2 linked regions of the Catenulispora sp. GP43 genome follow. The protein of the gene in region 1 interacts with the protein of each later gene in a pairwise test. Links are inferred from orthologs where the notes say so. Each region holds a gene or a part of one and is shown on either strand. Other genes may lie near its edges.

Region 1 (7,322 bases):
CGGCGTCCACCTCCACCGGGACCGGGGAGCGGCCGGCCAGGGCGGACAGCGCCGCGTCCAGGCCGCGGTCGGTCAGCACCGCCGGGTGGATGCCGCGGGCCAGGTCGCGCAGCTCGGTCAGGGCCAGCTTCACGCCCTCGTGCGCCTCGGCGACCAGCTGCGCGGCGGCCGCGGATTCGGCCTCGTCGCCGCTCTTCAGCTTCGACTTCGCCCGGCCCAGGTCCATCGCCAGCGCGACCAGCCGCTGCTGCGCGCCGTCGTGCAGGTCGCGCTCGATGCGGCGGCGCTCGGCCTCCGCGGCGCTGACGGCCTGGCCGCGGGAGGTGCGCAGCGCCGTCTCCCGGCGCGCCAGCTCGGGCCGGCCCAGGCCCAGCAGGGCCCGGCCCAGGCTGGTCTGGGCGCGGGTGGCCAGCTCCAGCACGGTCGGCCCGACGAGCCAGGCGAACACCAGCGAGATGGCGGACAGCGTCAGGATCGACGGCAGGGTGCTGATGTAGTACTCGCTGCCGTAGCCGTGCATCAGCGGGATGCGGTGGTTCGGCAGGGCGCGGTACCAGAACGGCAGCGAGACCGCGCCCAGGGTCAGGACCCAGACGTTGACGACCGCGAGGAACCAGCCGAACCCCAGCGCCGAGGACAGCATCAGGTGCACCAGGTCCCGCCAGGTCGCCGGGTCGGAGACGTGGCCCAGCAGCCGCTGCAGCACGTTGCCGGCCGGGGCCGGCTCGCGGTACGGCTCGGGCACCTGCTCGCCGGTGAGGTTCAGGATCCGAAGCCGCTCGCGCCGGGCGTTCCAGCGCACGCCCGCGATGCCGGCCAGCAGCAGCGGCAGCCCGACGACCACGAGGATCAGCGGCCCGCCGACGACGAGCACCACGGTCAACCAGAGCACCTGGACGAACGCGCTGGCGAACGAGGCCACCAGATAACCCTGCTGACGCAGCGCGCGTCCGGTGAAGGGGCCCTTCAGCAACTCCCCCGGGCCGAGCATCGGCGCGGCGTCCTCAGCCCGCCGGCCGGCAACCTTGGCTCCCACAGTCGTGATCATAGGTCCAGCATCGAGGACTGCGGCGGGGATTCCGATGGGGGTGGCCCTACTCTTCGCGGAGGCCGGCCCCCCGGCGCCAGCACCGTCAACCTTTCCTTGACGCGCGCGAACCGTCAAGGCAGTCTTGACGCATGGAAGAGCTCCCGACCCTCCCGGCCCTGATCGCCCGCGTGGAGTCCGGACATCCGGCCTCCGATCCGCTCGCCCGCCTCGCCGACGCCGTCGAGACCGCGGACGCCGTCTCCGCCCTCGCCGACCACCTCGTCGGGCACTTCGTCGACCAGGCCCGGGCCGCTGGCGCCTCCTGGGCGCAGATCGGCGTCGCGCTCGGCGTCTCCAAGCAGGCCGTGCAGCAGCGCTTCGTGCCGCGCGAGCCGGCCACCGTCGCCGACTTCGACATCGACCGGCAACGCTTCAGCCGCTTCACCGGCCGTTGCGTGAACTGCGTCCTGGCCGCCGAGAAGGCCGCCTCCGAGGCCCGAGCCGACAGCGTCTCTCCGATGCACCTGCTCGCCGGCCTGTTCGCCGAGCCCGAGTCGGTGGCCGTCCGGGCCATCGCCGACGGGGGCGTCAACCCGGTCCGGGTCCGGGTCGCCGCACAGTTCCTGCCCGCGGGGGCCGCCGCGCCCGACCCGAACGACGCCGGGCCCGTCCCCTCCGACCGGCCGCCAGGCGGATCACTGCCCTTCACCTCGGACGCCCGCAAGGTCTTCGACCTCGCCGTCCGGGCCGCCCTCGGCCTCGGCCACAACTACATCGGCACAGAACACCTTCTCCTGGCGCTCGCGACGGATCCCGACTCCGAGTCGGCCCGGCTTCTGGCCTTCTTCGGTCTCACCCGAGACGGCCTCAGCGCCTCTGTTCAGCGCCTGCTCGGCGAATTCGTGGCGAACAGCGCGCGCCGCGACCCCGCCGTCTCACCCCTCGACCCTGCTGAGCACGGTGCCCGGCCTGCCGAAGGATAGGCTCTGGAGCGAAACCAACAGAGCTGAAGGAGAGATGCGACGTGGCGTCCATCGAAGCCATCAACGCGCGGGAGATCCTGGACTCGCGCGGCAACCCGACCGTCGAGGTCGAGGTGCTCCTGGAAGACGGCAGCTTCGCCCGCGCGGCGGTGCCCTCCGGCGCCTCCACCGGTGCCTTCGAGGCCGTGGAGCTGCGTGACGGCGACACGGCCCGCTACGGCGGCAAGGGTGTCGAGCGCGCCGTGCAGGGCGTGCTGGACGAGATCTACCCGGCGGTCGTCGGCGAGGACGCCTCCGACCAGCGGCTGATCGACCAGGCGATGATCGACCTGGACGCCACGCCGAACAAGGCGCGCCTGGGCGCCAACGCGATCCTCGGCGTCTCGCTGGCCGTGGCCAAGGCCGCCGCCGAGTCCGCCGAGCTGCCGCTGTTCCGCTACCTCGGCGGCCCGAACGCGCACACCCTGCCGGTGCCGATGATGAACATCCTCAACGGCGGCGCGCACGCGGACTCCAACGTGGACATCCAGGAGTTCATGATCGCCCCGATCGGCGCGTCCAGCTTCCGCGAGGCGCTGCGCTGGGGCGCGGAGGTCTACCACGCGCTGAAGTCCGTGCTGAAGGAGCAGGGCCTGAACACCGGCCTGGGCGACGAGGGCGGCTTCGCGCCGAACCTGCCGTCCAACCGCGAGGCGCTGGACCTGATCCTGGTCGCGATCGAGAAGGCCGGCTACGTGCCCGGCCGCGACATCGCGCTGGCGCTGGACGTCGCCGCGTCCGAGTTCTACAAGGACGGCGCCTACCAGTTCGAGGGCAAGTCCCGCAGCGCCTCGGAGATGACCGACTACTACGCCGAGCTGGTCGACGCCTACCCGCTGGTGTCCATCGAGGACCCGCTGTTCGAGGACGACTGGGACGGCTGGAAGATCCTCACCGACCGCCTGGGCGCCAAGGTGCAGATCGTCGGCGACGACCTGTTCGTCACCAACCCCGAGCGCCTCGCCCGCGGCATCGCCGGCGGCCAGGCCAACGCGCTGCTGGTGAAGGTGAACCAGATCGGCACCCTGACCGAGACCTTCGACGCCGTGCAGCTGGCGCACCGCAACGGCTACCGCTGCATGATGTCGCACCGCTCCGGCGAGACCGAGGACACCACGATCGCCGACCTGGCCGTCGCGGTGGACTGCGGCCAGATCAAGACCGGCGCCCCGGCCCGCTCGGACCGCGTCGCCAAGTACAACCAGCTGCTGCGCATCGAGGAGGAGCTGGACGACGCCGCGCGCTACGCGGGCGGCTCGGCCTTCCCGCGCTTCACGCACGAGGGCTGACACCCTCGACCGTCGGCTGATACCGCCTGCCCCGACCGGCAGGCGGTATGGTCGCAGGCATGAGACCGGCAAGCCAGGGTCCGGCACCCCGGCGCTTGAGCGCGGTCCCGACGCAACGGCAGGACGCCGCGTCGGGACCTTCGCGTTCCTCCGGCTCGCGCTCCGGCGACGGGGGCCCGGGATCGGGCGGCCCGAACAAGAAGCGGACGCGCTACACCGCGCGCGCGGCGATTCTGATGCTGGTGCTGTGCGCGCTCGTGCTGGCCCTGGCCTATCCGCTGCAGCAGTACTTCTCGCAGAGCTCGCAGATCGACCAGCTCAAGCAGCAGAACGCGGACAAGCGTGCCGAGGTCGACCAGCTCGAGCAGCAGCTGGCGCAGTGGCAGGACCCGGACTACGTCAAGATCCAGGCCCGGCTCCGGCTGCACTACGTGTTCCCCGGCGAGACCGGTCTGCGGCTCCTCGGGGCCGGGGACGCGGCCAGCGGCGGCCCGGACGGGACCACGGGCCCCTCGCAGGGCTCCAGCGCCTGGTACGCGCAGCTGTGGAACTCTGTGACGGCCGCGACCGGTGCGCCGCCGTCCTCGCCATCCTCGCCGTCCTCGCCGACCTCGGCGACCGGCCGCTGAGCCTCGGTCAGGGCGCTTCTGTCGCGACTCTTACGGCGTGACCCCGAGGTACTTCAGCACCGCAAGCACCCGCCGGTGGTCCTCGTCCGCCGGCGGCAGCCCCAGCTTCGTGAAGATGTTACTGATGTGCTTCTCCACCGAGCTGTCGGCGAGCACCAGCTGCTTGCCGATCGCGGCGTTCGAGCGGCCCTCGGCCATCAGCCCCAGCACCTCGCGCTCGCGGGCGGTCAGCGCGTCGGTGGGCCGGGAGCCGAGCAGCTGGACCACGACCTCCGGGTCCAGCACCGTGCCGCCGGCGGCGATCTTGGCCAGCGCCTCGACGAACTCGCTGACGTCGGCGACCCGCTCCTTGAGCAGATAGCCGACGCCGGAGACCCGGCCGCTGAACAGATCGCGGGCGTAGCGGGTCTCCACGTACTGCGAGAACAGCAGCACCCCGACGTCCGGGTGGCTCCTGCGCAGCTCCATCGCGGCGCGCAGGCCCTCGTCGGTGTGCGTCGGCGGCATCCGGATGTCCAGCACCACCGCGTCCGGCGGGTCGGCGGCGACCGCGGCCAGCAGCTCGTCCGCGTTCGGGACGGCGGCCAGTACCTCGTGGCCGCGCTTGGTGAGGATCTGGACCAAACCGTCCCTCAGGACGCCGGAGTCTTCGGCGATCATGATGCGCACGGGCTGGTTCTCCTTCGGCGGGCGGTCCTCAACCCGTCCGAAGATAGCCGAAACGCGCGGAGCAGGCCGGACCCCGCTGAGTCCGGCCGGCCCCGCCCCGGGCGTCACACGTGCATCGGGAGCTTCACCACGACCCGGGTCGGGCCGCCCTGAGGGCTGTCCACCTCCAGCGACCCCTCCACCGTCCGCACCCGGTCCAGCAGCCCGGCCAGGCCGCCGCCGTAGCCGACGTGGGCGCCGCCGCGGCCGTCGTCCTCGACGAGCAGGGTCAGCTTCCCGTCCTCCTGCACCACCGACATCGCCGCCCGGGACGGGGCGCCGTGCTTGGCCGCGTTGGTCAGCAGTTCGGCGGCGCAGAAGTAGGTGATGGTCTCGATCGCCCGGTCCGGCCGCTCGGCCAGCGCCACGTTCACCGTCACCGGCATCGCCGAGCGGGCCGCCAGCGTGCCCAGCGCGTCCCGCAGGCCGTTGTCCAGCGCCGCCGGGTGGATCCCGCGGGCCAGGTCCCGAAGTTCGTTGATGGCCTGCTTGGCGTTGCGGTGCGCGGTGTCGATCAGCGCCCGGGTCTCGATCAGGTCCAGTTCGGCACCGCCGCCGGTGGCGTCCAGGTTCTCCTTGGCCTCGCCGAGCTGCATGGCCAGCGCGACCAGCTGGGCCTGCGCGCCGTCGTGCAGGTCGCGCTCGATCCGGCGCAGCCGCGCGGCCGAGTCGTCCACGGCGTGCGCGCGGCTCACGGTCAGCTCCTCGACCCGGCGCTCGCTGCTGGTCGGGCCGAGCAGCCCGCGCATCAGCAGGGTGTCCAGCCAGAGCCAGAACTTCAGCAGCCAGACCGCGGCGTACACCCACACCACGCCGGCCGCCGTGACCAGCAGCGCACGCGGCCAGGTGTCGAAGTAGAACCCGTCGCCGAGCTGGAGGGCCGAGTGGTGCACGACGCCGTGGCTGTCCTTGTTCTGCACGTCGAACACCGACCACCAGATCGGATAGGCGACCATGACCATGCCCTCGACCACGCCCAGGCCGAGGGTTGCCAGGTACGCCACGCCCAGCGGGAAGCGCAGCAGCAGGTAGGCCTGAGCGCGCCAGGCCGCCAGGTCGCCGAGCGCCGCGCCGAGCTTGGCCAGCAGCCCGTGCGCGGTGCGCCAGCGGGCGTTCGGCAGCGGGGCCTCGATGTCCACGCCGAGCAGCCGGTCCGCCATCGCGCGCTGCACGCCGCCGTACTTCTTGGCCAGGAAGATCGCCGTGGCGATCAGCGGCAGGCCGATGAAGGTGAAGGACAACGCGCCGCCGACGGACAGCGTGACCACCACGTAGACGAAACCCGCGATCCCGAGCGGCGCACTGAGCAGGGCGAACAGATACTGGCGTGCGGTCCGCCCCGACACCGGGCTCAACAGGAAACGCTTCATGGGAAAAGCTTCGCCGATCATGGGACGGCCGCCCACGGTGCGGCCTCGGAACTTCAACCCCCGGTTATCCCTACCATCATCGCCCAGCCGCCGACGGGTCCCGCCACCCGGTCCCGCCACCGGGTCGCGCCACCGGGTCGCGCCGCCGGGTCGCGCCACCGGCCCGGGACGGCCGCCGGACGCCGAGGTCAGGAGGGGCGCGCGGGATTGGTGGTGGACGCCGTCCAGGTCAGCTTCTCCACCCGGGTCTGGCCGCCGGCCCGGTCCACCTCGGGCACCAGGTCGCAGAAGCGCTCCAGCGCCGCGCTCAGCGCGGTGGCCAGGGATGCGCTGGCCTGGACCGTCTCCACACCGCTTTCCGCCGCCCACTTGTCGGCATCCACCGTCACTCGGACTTTGACCGTCGCCGATACGTTCACGTCCACGCACTCAGGGTAACCTCTTGCGGCCTCACGCGGGATGGCCTTCTATACGCGACATGGCCACGGTCGCGGAGTTGATCGGCGAACAGTCGCGGCACCCGGGCCCGGGGCTGCTCGGCCCCGGCGGCCTGCGGTATCAGCACTCCGAGATCGCGGCGCAGGCGGCCACCAGGGCCGCCCTGTTCGGCGACCGGCACCGCCGGGGCATGCAGCCGCATATCGGGGTCCTGCTGGGCAACACCGACGAGTTCGTGTTCTGGCTCTCGGCCGCGGCGCTCGCCGGGGCGGCGCTGGTCGGCGTGAACCCCACGCGCCGTGGCGCCGAGCTGGCGCGCGACATCCGGCACGCGGAGTGCGAGCTGCTGGTGACGTCCCGCGGCCACCTGCCGCTGCTGGCCGGCTTGGGTCTGGAGGACCTGCCGCTGCTGGTGGTCGACGAGCCGGCGTACGCCGAGGCGCTGGCGCCGTACCGGGGCGCGAAGGCCGCGCAGGTCGTGCCGGTGGCGCCGGTCACCGAGGACACCCGGCTGCTGCTGTACTTCACCTCGGGCTCGACCGGGGCGCCGAAGGCGGTGACGTGCGGGCAGGGCCGGGTCGCGGCCTCGGGCGCGGCGATGGCGGAGCGCTTCGGCCTGACGGCGTCGGATGTCTGCTACATCCCGATGCCGATGTTCCACGGCAACGCGATCCTGGCGAACTGGGGCCCGGCCCTGGTCGCCGGGGCCGCCGTGGCGCTGCGCGACCGCTTCTCGGCCTCCGGCTTCCTGCCCGACGTGCGCGCGTACCAGGCCACGTACTTCACCTACGTCGGCCGCGCGATCTCCTACATCCTGGCCACCCCGGAGCACCCCT
Region 2 (7,204 bases), on another replicon or contig:
CTGCCCAGCGTGGTCAGCTCAAGCGTGGTCGGGATCAGGCTCACGGTGAAGGAGTCCGCGGCGGCCTCGACCACGGTCAGCGAGATGCCGTCCACGGTGATCGAGCCCTTGTCCACGACGTAGCGCGACAGCGCCGAGGGCAGCGAGACCCGGACGACCTCCCAGTGCTCGCCCGGGATGCGCTCCAGCACGGTGCCGACGCCGTCGACGTGCCCCTGCACCAGGTGCCCGCCCAGGCGCGCGCCGAGCTTCATCGGGCGCTCGAGGTTGACCGGGTCGCCGGGCTTGAGGTCGCCGAGGCTGGACTTCTCGAGGGTCTCGGCCATCACGTCGGCGGTGAACTCCCCGGCCTGCGCGGCCTGGTCGGCGGCCTCGATGACGGTCAGACACACGCCGTTGACGGCGATCGAGGAGCCGTGCTCGGCGTCCGAGGTGACCAGCGGTCCGGCCACCCGCAGCCGTGCGGAGTCGCCCTCCACGTCCAGCGCGACGACGCGGCCGAGCTCTTCGACGATGCCTGTGAACACGGTGTGCTCCCCTATCCGCCTCATCCGCGTGCCGGTCGGCACTCGGTTCGAACCTGTCGAACCCGGGCTCCGGGAAGGGGGGTGCGTGAGGGGAGGCGGCGCGCCACGGCATACTCCGCCAGATCGGCGGCAGCCGTCGCGAACGCCGCGACGGGACGTGAACCGGCGCCGGTCCCGTGCGGACACGGCGAGGCGGCACGCCCGTCGCGTGCAGCCTCCCATCCGGACTTTAACCGTCGGTCCCGGAATTCCACCGGATCGGCCACCCGTTCGCCGAAGCGAACGAGCGGTTCGCGGACTGTCACCGCCGGTTCGGAATTCCACCGACCCCGGAGCACGCGTTCGTCGTTCTGAACCAGTGTGCCACGCGATTCATTCCCGGGCGGTCCGGGCGTGGTGCGCATCACCCCTGGCTCCACGTAGAACTGTAACACGTTCTATTTTTACCGGATAGCCGCACGCCGCCGCCCGTCTCAGGGATCGAGATCGTTCGGTGGGGCGAACACCGGCGCGGACTGGGGTGAACGCTCCTTTGACTTCGCAGCCAGTAGGCTCACCCGGCAAGCATGAGCACGTAGCCTGAGCTCGACACAAACCACTGATCCGGGGGGACGCGCATGGCTGGACAGGCAGAGCCGGGGCAGCTGGTCGGCGGCCGGTACCGGCTGCTGGCACGGCTCGGCTCCGGCGGCATGGGCCGGGTCTGGCGCGCCTCCGACGAGGCGCTGCGCATCGAGGTCGCGGTCAAGGAGGTCTACCTGCCGGCCGCCGGGCCCGACGCCGACGACCGCCTGCGCCGCGCCGAGCGCGAGGCCCGCAACGCGGCCCGGCTGCGCGACCACCCGAACGTGGTGGCCGTGCACGACGTGGTGGTCGAGGACGGCGTGCCGTGGACCGTGATGCAGCTGGTCGCCGGCCACACGCTGGAGGAGCACGTCGAGGCGTTCGGCCCGCTGTCCGTGCCGCACGCGACCCTGGTCGCCGGCGCGCTGCTGGACGCGCTGGAGGCGGCGCACGCCGCCGGGATCGTGCACCGCGACGTGAAGCCGGCGAACGTGATGCTGGCCGACGACGGACAGGTGCTGCTGACCGACTTCGGCATCGCGATCGGCGACACCGACACCGCGCTGACCGCGGCCGGCAGCTTCCTGGGATCGGTGGAGTACATCGCGCCGGAGCGGGCCCGCGGCACCGAGGGACTGGCCATCAGCGACCTGTTCTCGCTCGGCGTGACGCTGTTCCAGGCGGTCGAGGGCTTCTCGCCCTTCCACCGGGAGACCGCGACCGGGACGCTGACCGCGGTGATCCTGGACGAGGCCCCGGCGCCGGTGCGGGCCGGGCGGCTGACACCGCTGATCACCGGGCTGCTGGAGAAGGAGCCCGGGGCCCGGGCCGGGATCGCGCAGGCGCGGACGCTGCTCGCGGCGCGGGAGGCGGCGCCGGTGGAGCGGACGGCGGCGGTGGATCGGACGCTCGCGGCGCCGACGGCCGGTACGCCGTACCGGCCGGGCACTCCGTCCGGGCGCGGGTCGGCGGTGACCACCTCGCGAGGTTCGGGGACGTCGCACGGTCCCGGCGTAGCACACGGTTCGGGCACAGCACACGGAACGACCACGCCGCGCGGGTCGGGCGGGTCGCGTAGCTCAGGCTGGTCGGGCGGGGCCGGCGGACCGACCGGGTCAAGCAGAACGGCCGGCTCGGCAGGCTCCGGCGGACCAGATGGACCAGGTGGACCAGGTGGGCCGGGCAGGCAGGCCGGCGTCCCCCCGCGGCGGCCGAGCGACACCGGCAACCGCCTGTCGCAGAACACGGATCAGCGGCGACGCGTCCAGGGGCAGGGGCCGGGGCCGGGCCCCGAACAGCGCCGGCCCACCGGCACCGGTCAGCGCCCCGTGCCGCGCCCGCACAACTCCGGCGCGCCGGTCCGGCAGCCGGCACGGTTGCGGCCGCGCGCCGTGATACTGGCGCTGCTGGTCCTGGCGACGATCGGCGGCGTGCTGTTCGCGACTATGCGGACCTCGTCGTTCGACGTGAGCAGCGTCAAGGCCGGCGACTTCGTCAAGGTGGACTCCGCCGGCCACATCACGGGCACCCTGTCCGCGGCGAAGGCCCGGTCCAGCGCCGACGGCCGCCGGGTCACCGCCCGCGAGGACCAGGCCGACCCGGACGTCTGCAAGAAGTTCCACGCCCTCGGCCACGCGGACGTGGAAACCGGATCCTCGGTCAGCTTCTGCCTCGTCCGGCCCCTTGAAGAAGCCGGGGCCGCGGCTCCGGCACAGTGAGGCTGTCTCAGGCAACCCGCGCGCCGGCCGCCTCGGCCTGGGCACGCAGCGCCTGGATCGCCCGGTCCGGGTCCTCCGCGCCGTAGACCGCGGAGCCGGCGACGAACACGTCGGCCCCGGCCTCGGCGCAGCGCTCGATGGTGTCCGCGGCGACGCCGCCGTCGATCTGCAGCCACACCGACCCGCCGTGCCGGTCGATCATCTGCCGCGTGCGCCGGATCTTGGGCAGCACCACGTCCAGGAACTTCTGCCCGCCGAAGCCCGGCTCCACGGTCATCAGCAGGACCATGTCCAGCTCCGCCAACATGTCCTCGTACGGCTCGATCGGCGTAGCCGGCTTCAGCGCCATCCCGGCCCGCGCCCCGGCCGAGCGGATGGCGCGCGCCAGCCGGATCGGCGCGTGCGCGGCCTCCACGTGGAAGGTGACGCTGCCCGCCCCGGCCTCGGCGTAGCCCGGCGCCCAGCGGTCCGGGTCGGCGATCATCAGGTGGCAGTCCAGCGGCCGCGGCGAGGCCTTCACCAGCGCCTCCACCACCGGCAGCCCCAGCGTCAGGTTCGGCACGAAGTGGTTGTCCATCACGTCGACGTGGATCCAGTCGGCCGACGGGACCGCGGTGACCTCCTCGGCCAGGCGCGCGAAGTCGGCCGAGAGGATGGACGGGGAGATCTGGACGGGACTCATGAGGAAAGTCTGGCAGATCGGCGGGGTGCGGAACGCGCGAGCGTGATCACCGCCGCCGGATGACTTCAGTCTGTGTCGCCGGTCTGTGTCGCCGGTCTGTGTCGCCGGTCTGTGTCGCCGGTCCGCGCCCTCAATCCGCGCCCTGCAACCAACCCCACCGCGTCGCCAGCCACCCCAGCTGCACCCGGCTCTTCGCCCCGGCCAGCGTCATCAGCCGCCGCACCTCACGCTCGACGCTGCGCGGGCTGACCCCGAGCACGCGGTCCACCCGCGCGTCGGCCAGCAGCAGCGCCAGCAGCCGCAGGTCCGCCGGGGCCGGCCGGTCCCGGGGCTCCACCGCGGACGGCAGATCGGGGATCGGCAGCCCGACGCAGGCGGCGTGGTGGCCGAGCTGCATACGGGTCCGGGCGCCGGCGGCGTCCATCAGGTCCCGCACCGCGCGCTGCACCGTCCGACGGCTCACCGCCAGCCGGCGCGCCACCGCGTCGTCGGTCAGGCCGGTGATCAGCAGCGCCAGGGCCCTGGTGGGCCGCGCGTCAGGGCCGGGAAGCCAGCCCTTGTCCTGTCGCATCACACCTCCGATCGCAGACACCTCTTGACTCGGAGATTACCGCGTGCCCCTGAGAGTGTCTCTCAGCGCGGCCCATCGACGCCGCCGCACCGACCCACTAGTGTCGAATCCTGACGTCGACTCCAGAGGAAACCCAGAAGAAGCGCAGGTGAGACGGCATGATCGGCAACGACGCTGGCAGCCGGGACGAAGCCCTCGAAGCCCACCGCAAGGGCCCCGACTCCCCGCCTCTGCCGGAGGAGACCATCGGTGCGAACCTGGCGCGGATCGCGGCCGCCCACCCCGGGCGCGACGCCCTGGTGGAGTCAGCGACCGGCCGGCGCTGGACGTACTCCGAGTTCGACACGGCCGTCACGGACCTGGCCCGCGGAATGCTCGCGGCCGGCGTCGCCAAGGGCGACCGGGTGGGGATCTGGTCGCCGAACTGTGCGGAATGGGTCCTGGTGCAGTACGCGGCGGCGAAGATCGGCGCGATACTGGTGAACCTCAACCCGGCGTACCGGGTCCACGAGATCCGCTTCACCCTCAAGCAGTCCGGGGCCAGCCTGCTGTTCGCCGCCACCCAGGTGAAGTCGAGCGACTACGTCGCCATGGTGAACGCGGTGCGCGAGGACTGCCCCGAGCTCCAGGACGTCGTCTACATCGGCACCCCCGGCTGGACCACCTTCGTCGAGGGCGGCGCGACGGTGCCCGCCTCGGCGCTCGCCGAACGCGAGAGCCGCCTGCACCCCGACGACCCGGTGGACATCCAGTACACATCCGGCACCACAGGATTCCCCAAGGGCGCGACGCTGTCGCACCGCAACGTCCTGGGCAACGGCTTCATGGTCGCCGAAGTCCAGGGCTGGACGCACGAGGACCGCGTCTGCCTACCGGTACCGCTGTACCACTGCTTCGGCATGGTGATGGGCAACCTCGGAGCCACCAGCCACGGCGCCTGCATGGTGCTGCCCGGCCAGCTGTTCGACCCCGCCGACACCCTGCGCGCGGTCTCCGAGGAACACTGCACGGTCCTCTATGGCGTTCCCACCATGTTCATCGCGGAGTTGGCGCTCCTGGAGAAGTCCCCGGGTACCTACGACCTCAGTTCCCTGCGCACCGGCGTCATGGCCGGCTCGCCGTGCCCGGTCGAGGTGATGAAGCGGGTCATCGGCGAGATGGGCATGACGGACGTGACCATCGCCTACGGCATGACCGAGACCTCCCCGGTCTCCACCCAGACCCGCCGCGACGACAGCCTGGAGCGCCGCGTGGCCACCGTCGGCCGCGTCCACCCGCATGTCGAGATCAAGATCGTCGACCCGGGCAGCGGCGCCACCCTCGGCACCGACGAGCCCGGAGAGCTGTGCACCCGCGGCTACAGCGTCATGCTCGGCTACTGGGACGAGCCCGAGCGCACCGCCGAGGCCGTGGACGCCGACGGCTGGATGCACACCGGCGACCTCGCGCAGATGGATGCCGACGGCTACGTGGCCATCGTCGGCCGCATCAAGGACATGGTGATCCGCGGCGGTGAGAACGTCTATCCGCGCGAGGTGGAGGAGTTCCTCTACGCGCATCCAGACGTGGAGGACGTCCAGGTGATCGGAGTCCCCGACGAGAAGTACGGCGAGGAGCTGATGGCCTGGGTCCGCCTGCGGCCCGGCGCGCAGCCGCTGACCGCCGAGGACGTCCACGCGTTCTGCGAGGGACACCTCGCGCACTTCAAGATCCCGCGCTATGTGCACGTCGTGGACGGGTTCCCCATGACGGTCACCGGGAAGGTGCGCAAGGTGGAGATGCGGGAGCAGGCGGTGGAGATCCTCGGGCTCGCCACCGGCCCCACCGGCCCCACCGGCCCTACCGGGCCGCGGTGAAGCCGCCGTCCGAGTTCAGCACCTGTCCGTTGATCCAGCCGCCGCGCGCGGAGCACAGGAACGCGACAAGCTCCGCGCAGTCCGAGGGAACGCCGTTGCGTCCCAGCGGAGTGTGTTCTCTGATGTAGGTCTCGAGGTTGTCGTCCATCCAGCCGGTCTGCGTCGGCCCCGGATCGACGGCGTTGGCGCTCACCCCGAGCTCGCGCAGCTCCACCGCGGCGGCCAGCATGAGCCGGTCCAGCGCGCCCTTGCTGGCCCCGTAGGGCAGGTTGTGGACGATGGCGTCGCTGGTCAAAGCGATGATCCGACCGGCGCCGTGCGGACCGGCGAAGCCCTTGGCGTACTCGCGCACCAGCAGCCACGACGCCCGCGCGTTGACCGCGAAGTGCCGGTCCCACGCCTCCACGGAGGTGTCCATGATCGAGGAGTTCACGGACTCGCAGTGCGCCATCACCAGGGCCGTGACGTCCCCCAGCGCACCGCGCACGTCGGCGAAAACCGCCTCCGGCGTCTCGGCGAGCGCCAGGTCCGCCTCGACCGCGTGGACCCGCGCGCCGCGGGCCTGCGCGTCCGCGGTGATGGCCGCGAGCGCCTCCTCATCGCGGCCCCAGTCCATGCGGTCGTCGTAGGCACGCCAGTAGGTGAGCCCGATGTCCCAGCCGTCGCGGGCCAGCGTCTCCACGATCGCCGCGCCGATCCCGACCCGCCTGCCGACTCCGGTCACGAGCGCGACAGGGCGCTGATGCTGCGTCATGAGCGAGCAGTCTGGTGGCGGTGGCGGAGGGGGTCAACGCGTTTTTGGCGTCATACACCGACCCCCACCGTCAGTCGCCGGTGTTCCGCCACTTGGCCCAGAACGCCGACAGGTCGCGCCCCGACACGCTCTGCGCCATCGCGCGAACGTCCGCGGGCCGCTCCACTCCGTACTCGAACCCGGTGACGAGCCCGCGTAGCATCCGGTCCATGGCGTCGCGGCCGATGGTGTGCTCCAGGTCGAAGAGCATGCACGTGCCCTCGTGGTAGACGGCGTCGTGGTAGAGGGTGTCGCCGGCGCTCTCGTAGGTGTCCATGGAGGCGTCCATGCGCTCGTCGGAGGCGATCCAGTCACAGTTGTGCGCCGGTGTCGTCGAATCCTGGAACTCCTCGGCGCTGTACTCCGCGAACGCCTCGTCGAGCCACGGGTGCCGGTACTGGTCGTCGCCGACGAGGGCGAACCACCACTGGTGCGCGACCTCGTGCGCGACCGCTCCCTCATAGGCGGAGGCCAGGACGTAGTTCGGGTACTC

Evidence for each region.
Region 2: the proteins of eno (region 1) and rpe interact in binary tests that used the Escherichia coli proteins (3 or more experiments, as listed by UniProt). The link is inferred for Catenulispora sp. GP43 from one-to-one orthologs.

The regions. Positions count from the first base shown.
Region 1 is NZ_JBGCCT010000003.1:132,206-139,527, reverse strand. The notes cover bases 1,366-4,197. They hold eno (phosphopyruvate hydratase), read left to right. Parts: upstream 1,366-2,054; coding sequence 2,055-3,341; downstream 3,342-4,197. Other genes in these bases: ABH926_RS07810 (DNA-binding response regulator), read right to left, coding at 4,001-4,197; ABH926_RS07815 (septum formation initiator family protein), read left to right, coding at 3,401-3,970; ABH926_RS07825 (Clp protease N-terminal domain-containing protein), read left to right, coding at 1,366-2,013. Outside these bases: ABH926_RS07830 (sensor histidine kinase), read right to left, coding at 1-1,036; more of ABH926_RS07825, read left to right, coding at 1,180-1,365; more of ABH926_RS07810, read right to left, coding at 4,198-4,630; ABH926_RS07805 (sensor histidine kinase), read right to left, coding at 4,744-6,048; ABH926_RS07800 (hypothetical protein), read right to left, coding at 6,237-6,473; ABH926_RS07795 (AMP-binding protein), read left to right, coding at 6,527-7,322. UniProt on the Escherichia coli protein: Catalyzes the reversible conversion of 2-phosphoglycerate (2-PG) into phosphoenolpyruvate (PEP). It is essential for the degradation of carbohydrates via glycolysis.
Region 2 is NZ_JBGCCT010000046.1:55,819-63,022, reverse strand. Bases 1,655-4,368 are described here. They hold rpe (ribulose-phosphate 3-epimerase), read right to left. Parts: upstream 3,492-4,368; coding sequence 2,817-3,491; downstream 1,655-2,816. Other genes in these bases: ABH926_RS50065 (AMP-binding protein), read left to right, coding at 4,221-4,368; ABH926_RS50070 (helix-turn-helix domain-containing protein), read right to left, coding at 3,622-4,062; ABH926_RS50080 (serine/threonine-protein kinase), read left to right, coding at 1,655-2,809. In the rest of the region: ABH926_RS50085 (riboflavin synthase), read right to left, coding at 1-527; more of ABH926_RS50080, read left to right, coding at 1,145-1,654; more of ABH926_RS50065, read left to right, coding at 4,369-5,918; ABH926_RS50060 (SDR family oxidoreductase), read right to left, coding at 5,902-6,672; ABH926_RS50055 (M1 family metallopeptidase), read right to left, coding at 6,743-7,204. UniProt on the Escherichia coli protein: Catalyzes the reversible epimerization of D-ribulose 5-phosphate to D-xylulose 5-phosphate.